Linked DNA regions of Luteolibacter flavescens. The protein of the gene in region 1 interacts with the protein of each later gene in a pairwise test. Links are inferred from orthologs where the notes say so. Each region holds a gene or a part of one and is shown in the gene's direction. Other genes may lie near its edges.

The links. Proteins that work in one complex are often made in the same cells at the same time.
Region 2: the proteins of OKA04_RS23830 (region 1) and OKA04_RS09825 interact in binary tests that used the Escherichia coli proteins (3 or more experiments, as listed by UniProt). The link is inferred for Luteolibacter flavescens from one-to-one orthologs.

Annotation. Positions count from the first base shown.
Region 1 is NZ_JAPDDS010000022.1:49,310-53,610, forward strand. The notes cover bases 1,329-4,283. They hold OKA04_RS23830 (glutamate-5-semialdehyde dehydrogenase), read left to right. Parts: upstream 1,329-2,152; coding sequence 2,153-3,415; downstream 3,416-4,283. Other genes in these bases: proB (glutamate 5-kinase), read left to right, coding at 1,329-2,034. Also shown: OKA04_RS23815 (metallophosphoesterase), read left to right, coding at 1-744; OKA04_RS23820 (zinc-ribbon domain containing protein), read left to right, coding at 807-1,187; more of proB, read left to right, coding at 1,267-1,328. UniProt on the Escherichia coli protein: Catalyzes the NADPH-dependent reduction of L-glutamate 5-phosphate into L-glutamate 5-semialdehyde and phosphate. The product spontaneously undergoes cyclization to form 1-pyrroline-5-carboxylate.
Region 2 is NZ_JAPDDS010000004.1:439,518-443,508, forward strand. Bases 1-2,809 are described here. They hold OKA04_RS09825 (sulfate/molybdate ABC transporter ATP-binding protein), read left to right. Parts: upstream 1-795; coding sequence 796-1,824; downstream 1,825-2,809. Other genes in these bases: cysW (sulfate ABC transporter permease subunit CysW), read left to right, coding at 1-631; OKA04_RS09830 (hypothetical protein), read left to right, coding at 1,821-2,561; OKA04_RS09835 (SDR family oxidoreductase), read right to left, coding at 2,579-2,809. Also shown: more of OKA04_RS09835, read right to left, coding at 2,810-3,382; OKA04_RS09840 (alpha-amylase family glycosyl hydrolase), read right to left, coding at 3,420-3,991. UniProt on the Escherichia coli protein: Part of the ABC transporter complex CysAWTP involved in sulfate/thiosulfate import. Responsible for energy coupling to the transport system.

The DNA of each region.
Region 1 (4,301 bases):
AAGAATTCCTCCGACCGCAGCACGATGCTGAACGACTACTTCAAGATCAGCGACAACCCGCTGAACGAGAAGATCTTCGGCGGTGCCTACCAAGAAGGCCGGCTGGAGAATGCCTGGTACCGCTTCAGCCACGGCGGGCGGGACTACGTGATCTACTCGCTGGAATTCGGCCCGCGGAAGGAAGTCGTGAAATGGGCAAACGAGATCGCGGCGAAGCATGAGGACAAGCGCGGCATTCTCGTGACGCACGAGTTCATCGACCAGGAGTCCACCCTCTTCAGCGACGACGGCCTGCCGCGTCGCACGGTGGCGAAGACGAAGAACAGCCCGCACAGCTACGGCATCGGCAAGGGCGGCGACGTCCACGGCGGCGAGGAGCTGTGGCAGGCCTTCGTTTCAAAGCACCCCGGCATCGAATTCGTGGTGAATGGCCACTACAAGCCCTTCGAGCGCGTGAAGCCCGGCTCGGACGAGCTGCGCTGGGTGGCCGGCCCCGCGATCTCCCGCCGCACGGACCACTACCCGGACGGCCGCCCGGTGCACCAGATGCTCTTCAATACCCAGTGGTCGCCCCGCGGCGGCGAGGGCTGGCTGCGCCTGCTGGAATTCCTCCCCGACGGGAAGACCGTGAAGGTCTGGTCCATCTCCCCCTACCTGGAGCGCACGAAGGGCGTGGCCGCCGGCTGGCCCGTCACCCCCGAGATGCGCTTCACGCTGGAGGTGCCGGAGGCGAAGGCCCGCTGAGCCATCGCCGCCTGTCTTGCCGGGGATGGATGCTTCATGCATCATCCCGGCAGGACCGACCGATGACCCGCCGTGGATCCAAAGCCGAGGCCCGACGAGCCGATCTCTTCCGCTCGAGCCGGATCGCCAAGCTCCTGAGCCGCGGCTGGATCAAGGAGGCCTCGGAGATACCCGCCGATGCGATCCCGGTGGACCCGGATCTGGTGAGCTTTGGCAGCGAGAGGTCATATTCCCACCCGGCGTATTTCCGGGATTACACCTTTCTCTGCAGCGACTGTGGGGTGCCCGGTGTCTGGACCGCCGAGGACCAGCGCTGGTATTATGAAACGACCAAAGCCGCGTCCTATCAGGTCGCGGTCCGGTGCCGGGAATGCCGTCTGAAGGAGCGGGAACGGATCCGCGAAGCGAGGCGGCGAGCCGGGCACGATCCCGACGGCAAATAGGACGGCAGCATCTGTTGCCACGCTTTGCGATGGCTTCCGGCGGGATTTGGGGGCATGGAGCGGCCCCGCTTTTCGCGCCATGGAAACTCTCACCGTCATCAAGGCCGGCACCGGCGTCCTGACCCGCACCAGCGACGGGACGCTCGATGGAGCCGCGCTGGTCCGCCTCGTCACCGCCATCGCCGGGCTCGTGGAAAGCGGGCATCGCTGCCTGCTGGTCAGCTCCGGCGCGGTGGGCGCGGGCGTGTCCGCATTCGGCCTGGGCGGCTACCCCAGCGACCTGACGACGAAGCAGGCGTGCGCGGCGGTCGGCCAGGCGCGGCTGATGCACACGTATGAGTCGCTTTTCCGGAACTTCGACCTGGCGGTCGCGCAGGTGCTGCTGACCGCGGCGGATCTCCACACGCCGGAGCGCCGCACCCATGTCTCGAATACGCTCCACCGCCTGCTCGCGGAGCCGAATATCGTCCCGATCATCAATGAGAACGACTCGGTGGCCGTGGAGGAGTTGCGCGTGGGGGACAATGACATGCTCTCCTCGCAGGTGGCCACGCTGCTGGGCGCGAAGACGCTGATCCTGCTGACGTCCGTGGACGGCCTGCTTTCCCCGGAGACGAACGAGCTGGTGAAGGAGGTGCCGGACGTGAATGCGGTGCTGGGCTATGCGAAGGACGAGCGCGGGCGCTTCTCGATCGGCGGCATGGCCTCGAAGCTGCAGGCGGTGAAGAATTCCGTGGATGCGGGCATCACCGTCCACATCGCCCACGGGCGGAAGCCGGAGCGCCTGGCGGGGATACTCGCGGGGATGCAGGGGCTTTCGACGCGCTTCGAGGCAAAGGCAGGTTGAGAGTTGGAGGTTGAGAGTTGAGAGTAAAAGTCATCCTGCCCTGCTTTTCCGCGGCTTGCTTCCGTGTAATTTGTTTCCCTCGCGATTCACCCGCTTTCCTTCCTCCAGTCCTGACGCCATGACCGACGCCGAAGTCTTCACCGCCGTGGAAACGCTGGCCCGCGATGCACGCGCGGCTTCCTACAAGCTTTCCCAGCTCACCACGGAGCAGAAGAACGACATCCTGCGCGCGATGGCGGCGGAACTGCGCGCGCGCACCGGGGAGATCGTGGCGGCGAATGCGCTCGACCTCGAGGCGGGCGAGGCGAAGGGACTGGCGAAGCCGATGCTGGAGCGCCTGAAGCTGGATGCGGCGAAGGTGGAAGCCATCGCGCACGGCATCGACCAGGTCGTCGCGCTGCCGGATCCGGTGGGCGAGGTGATGGACAAGTGGACGCGGCCGAATGGCATGCACCTGCAGCAGGTGCGCGTGCCCATCGGGACCATCGGCATCATCTACGAGAGCCGTCCGAATGTGACGAGCGATGCCGCCGTGCTGTGCTTCAAGACGGGGAATGCCACCATCCTGCGCGGCGGCTCCGAGGCCATCCATAGCAACCGCGCCATCGCCGAGGCGCTGCAGGCGGGCGGGGAGAAGGCGGGGCTGCCCGCGCACTCCATCCAGCTCATTCCCTTCACCGACCGCTCCAGCGTGAGCGCGCTGTGCCAGATGGACAAGTGGCTCGACCTGATCATCCCGCGCGGCGGGAAGGGGCTCATCGAGACCGTGGTCTCGCAGGCGCGCATGCCGGTCATCAAGCACTACGACGGCATCTGCCACCTCTACGTGGACCAGGCCGCGGACCTGGACATGGCGGTGAAGCTGACCGTGAACTCGAAGGCGCAGAAGACCGGCGTGTGCAATGCGCTGGAGACCCTGCTGGTCCACTGCGCCGTCGCGCCGGGGCACCTGCCCGCCATCGCCGCCGAGCTGGTGGAAAAGGGCGTGGAGATCCGCGGCTGCGAGCGCACCCGCGGGATCATCGCCGCCATCCCCGCGACGGAGGAGGACTGGGGCACCGAGTACCTCGACCTGATCCTTTCCGTGAAGATCGTCGATTCGCTGGAGGAAGCGGTGGCGCACATCAATGCCCACGGCTCGCACCACACCGAGACCATCGTGACGGAGGATGACGCCGCGGCGACGGCCTTCCTCTCCGGCTGCGACTCGGCATGTGTCTTTCACAATGTCTCGACCCGCCTGGCGGATGGCGAGGAATTCGGCTTTGGCGCGGAGATCGGCATCTCCACCGACAAGCTCCACGCCCGCGGCCCGATGGGCCTGCGCGAGCTGACGAGCTACCAGTACCGCGTGCGGGGGAACGGGCAGCGGAAGCTGTGATGAGGAGCGTGGACGTTCCGTCCATGCCGTGTCGACGAGAGGTCGATACGGCTAAGCCGGCTGAAGCCAGCGCTCCCGGCTGCGCCGAGCTGGGGAGCCCGCTGGGAGCGCCGGTCAATAGACCGGCCCGAGGCAGCCACCCTCGCCGCCCGCCATACCAACAACGTCGGCATCGCCCTCACTGGGAACGCGGAATTCATTCCGCCCGAAGCGATCCCCGCGGCTGACGGAGAGCGGGTGCCATCGTGGTCCGCATCGCTCCGCGTGCGGCCGAAGCAGTGATGGCGGCTGGTTTTGATCTGTGGGTCTGGGAGGGGGCGTGGGGGGAAAGCGGGCCGCTCGGGTGGCCTCCCGGACCGGCGGGCCGCACGCGGAGCGACGCGGACCACGATGGCCTGGGGTGATGGCGGGCCATGTGGTATGACTTCGGGAAGCGCCTCCTTTGAACGCTGCTTTCAACCTGGGTTCGCAGGGCTTTCCAAGCGGGCCGGTGGCCGCGCGCTCCCATGGGGTCGTCGTGGTGGAAGGTGGCTTTTGTAGATGGTTCGCACGACCGTCCAAGCCGGCTGAAGCCAGCGCTCCCGGCTGCACCGAGCTGGGAGTCGCTGGGAGCGCCGGTCAATAGACCGGCCCGGAGCCACCCTCGCCGCCCGCCATACCAACAACGTCGGCATCGCCCCCACTGGGAACGCGGAATTCATTCCGCCCGAAGTGATCCCCATGGCTGACGGAGAGCGGGTGCCATCGTGGTCCGCATCGCTCCGCGTGCGGCGAAGCAGTGATGGCGGCGGGTTTTGATCTGCGGGTATGGGAGGGACCTTGAATGAAAGCGGGCTGCTCGGGTGGCTTCCCGGACTGGCGGGCCGCACGCGGAGCGATGCGGACC
Region 2 (3,991 bases), on another replicon or contig:
CGCCGTGCCGCTGAATACGATCTTCGGCGTGGCTGCGGCGTGGCTCATCACGAAGTTCCGCTTCAAGGGCCGCTCCTTCCTGCTCTCGCTGATCGACCTGCCCTTCGCGGTCTCGCCGGTCATCGCCGGTCTCGTCTTCGTGCTGCTCTTCGGCGCGCGCGGCTGGTTCGGGCCCTTCCTTCAGGAGCATGACATCCAGATCATCTTCGCGCTGCCGGGCATCGTGCTCGCCACCGTCTTCGTCACCTTCCCCTTCGTCGCGCGGGAGCTCATCCCGCTGATGGAGAGCCAGGGCAGCGACCAGGAGGAGGCCGCGGTCACGCTGGGCGCCACGGGCTGGCAGCTCTTCCGCCGCGTCACCATCCCGAATATCAAGTGGGGCCTGCTCTACGGCGTGCTGCTGTGCAATGCCCGCGCGATGGGTGAATTCGGCGCCGTTTCGGTCGTCTCCGGCCACATCCGCGGCAAGACGAACACGCTGCCGCTGCACGTGGAAGTGCTCTACAACGAGTATCAATTCAGCGCCGCCTTCGCCTGCGCCGCTCTCCTCGCCCTGCTCGCCCTCGTCACTCTCGGCCTGAAAACCGCCGTCGAGCACTTCACCGGCCACTCCGCGAAGGGGCGGCACTAGAGAATCTCCCAACCACAGATGGACACTGATGAACACGGATGAAACAGCCGGATGGATGAGCGGGGATGAGCGCGTCTCTCGCTCCCTGGCTTCCACTTCCGTCCGCCTCACCACCACGTCCTCCAGTCTTCCGTCTTGAGTCTTCCAGTCTTGCGTCTTTTCCCATGTCCGTCTCCATCCAGTCCATCCACAAGACCTTCGGCACCTACACGGCGCTCGATGATGTCTCGCTTGAAATTCCCGATGGCTCGCTGACCGCGCTGCTGGGCCCCTCGGGCTCCGGCAAGACGACGCTGCTGCGGATCGTGGCGGGGCTCGAGTATGCGGACCCGGGCAGCGGGCGCGTGCTCTTCCACGGCGAGGACGTGACCGACGTGCCAGCGGGGAAGCGCGGCGTCGGCTTCGTCTTCCAGCACTACGCGCTCTTCAAGCACATGACGGTGGCGGACAATATCGCCTTCGGCCTCTCCGTGCTCCCCGGCTCGAAGCGCCCGGCGAAGAGCGAGATCACCGCCCGCGTGAAGGAACTGCTCCACCTCGTGAAGCTGGACGGGCTGGACAAGCGCCGCCCGCACGAGCTCTCCGGCGGCCAGCGCCAGCGCGTCGCCCTCGCCCGCGCCCTCGCCATCCGGCCAAAGGTGCTGCTGCTCGACGAGCCCTTCGGCGCGCTGGATGCCCAGGTGCGGAAGGACCTGCGCCGCTGGCTGCGGCAGTTCCACGACGAGATCGGCCTCACCACGCTCTTCGTCACCCACGACCAGGAGGAGGCCCTGGAGCTGGCCGACCAGGTCGTGGTCATGCGGAACGCCCGTATCGAGCAGACCGGCGTGCCGCAGGGCATCTACGATGAGCCTCGTACTTCCTTCGTCTATGAATTCCTCGGCGAGGTGAACAAGCTCGATGACGGGCGCTACGTCCGCCCGCACGAGATCGAGCTGAAATTCGCCGCGGAGGAGGGCGTGCAGCTCGCCGGGCGCGTGAATCACCTTTTCGTCGCCGGGCCCTTCGCCCGTCTCAGCGTGGTGCCGGAGAGCGGCAGCCGCCGGGAGATCGAGGTCTGGGCGACCCGCGAGCAGGTCGAGGAGATGGCCCTGGCAGAGGGGGACATCGTCGGCCTGCGCTTTCCCGATCCAAAACCCGCCGCCTCCTCCAAGGCACCTCACAAAACCGACCACACCATTCACTCGCCATGAAGCCGCTCTTCCCGCCGCCATCGACTTCAGAGGTCCGCCGCATCCTCGCGCCCTACTTCGAGATGGCGCTCGATGTGCCCGAGCTGCTCGTCAGCATCCCGTCCACCATCCACTCCGGCGGCACGGACTGGCCGGTGGTGAAGACGGTGCTGCGCCCGCAGGGCGAGGTGCGCCGCCGCCTGCTGGTGGTCGCCGGCCTCAGCCCGTACGACCGCGGCAGCACGGATGCCGTCTTTCACGCCACGCTGCGCCTGCTGCAGGCCCCGGCGGGCCACACCGAGCTGGTGGCTTACCCGCTGGCGGACCCGCTCGCATGGGCCGCAGGTGCCCCGGCCGCGGAGGAGGAAGTGCGCGCGATCTTCACCCGCGAACTCGCCTCGGAGCGCTACGACGGCCTGCTGGTGCTGCACGATGACCCGCTGACCGGCGGCCTCAGCTTCCGCCTGCCGCCGGAGGAAGCATCGCTGAATCTCGCCGCCGACCTGCTCCAGCAGGCCGGCTTCCCGCCGCCGCTGCTCGACCTGCAGCACCAGGGCGGACAGGGTGGGCGCCTCGCCCCGCTGGAGCCCGGTGACCTGGACGCCCGCGGCGGGAATGAGGGCAGCTCCATCGTGCTGCACGCCCTGCTCCCCGCTCTCCAGGGTCGCGCCGCATGCGCGAAGCAGGGTGCGGAGGTCATCCTCGATGTCCTCCAGCACTTCGGCGCGCTGGAGGAGCTGTGGAGAAAGCAGGCCTGAGTCTTCCGCTGCTACTATTACCCTAGTAGCAGCGACTGCGCCCCCTCGATGAAGATCTCCGTGCCGGTGACGTGCGCGGAGGCATCCGAGGCGAGGAAGGCGATCACCTGGGCCACCTGGTCCGGGTGGCCCGGCGTGCCCCCGGTGAGGGGCACGTCGCCCGCCGGATACTCCACCGGCAGGTGCAGTCCCTCGATGGACCGCCGCTCGGTGCTGTCCTCGATATTCGTCTCGATGGCACCGGGGCAGACGGCATTCACGCGGATCTTGTCCTTCGCGAGTTCGAGAGCCGTCATTTTGCAAAAGGCGACCTGCGCCGCCTTCGAGCATGAGTAGGCGGTCGCACCCGAGTTGCTGAAGACGCGGGTGCCATTGATGGAGGAAACGACGATCACCGATCCGCCGAGGCGCTTCAGGTAGGGCAGCGCGAGCTTCACCGTGAGGAAGGTCCCGCGGAGATTGATGCCGATGGTGGTATTCCACTCGTCCACCTCCAGCTCCTCCAGCGGTGCCCATACGCCATTGATGCCGGCATTCGCGACGACGATGTCGATGCCGCCGAGCTTTTCCCCGATCTCCGCAATCGCCTGCTCCATTTCCCCGGACTCGCTCACGTCCGCGCTCACGCAAAGGACCGCGCCCGGGTCGCCGGGCGAGATCTCCGCGGCGGCGCTTCTCAATTCACCGGGATCGCGCCCGATGATGGCGACCCGCGCACCGGACCGGGCGAGCAGCGTGGCCGTGGCCTTGCCGATGCCGGAGCCGCCGCCGGTGACGAGGGCGACCTTTCCGTCGAAGTTGTAGCTCACTTCCTTGCTCATGGGATATCGATGCGCGGGGTTTTCAGATGGGGTGTTGTCATGCTTCCCAGCGGTCGCGCCACTTGGCGGAGCCTTCCGGGGTCACGAGGCGGCGGCGGACCACGCGGTTCTCGCGCTGCGGCGCTTCATTCTCGCCCGGCGTGAAGATCACGTACTTGTAGCCGATGGCGCTGCCCGCGGAGGTGTCGAAGGGGATCTCGCCGAACCACGTGTTGGAATTGATGCAGTCGAGGTGATATGCCTTCTGGAGGTCCCAGTTGCCGAGTTCCTCGCAGTCGCCGATCACCGCGAGGCGGTCGCCCGGGTTGGTGGGCGCGCCATTTACCTGCAGGCGGATCACGGCCTGTGCCTCCACCGGCTTACCGCGCGTGGCGAAGACCCACGCGGACTGCTCCGGCAGGTCCACGGTCACGCGGCCTTCATGAATGTGGATGGTGGTGCCGGTGAGCAGGCAGGTGTATTCGCCATCGGGCAGCTCCAGGTTCTCCAGCTCGAGCTGGCGTTCGGGACCCTTGTTCAGCATCACGAGGCAGCGCGAGTCGCGGTAGCAGCGGGTGAAGACATAGCTGTCCGCGTCCACCCACTTCGGCCAGTTGTTGCCGAGCTGCA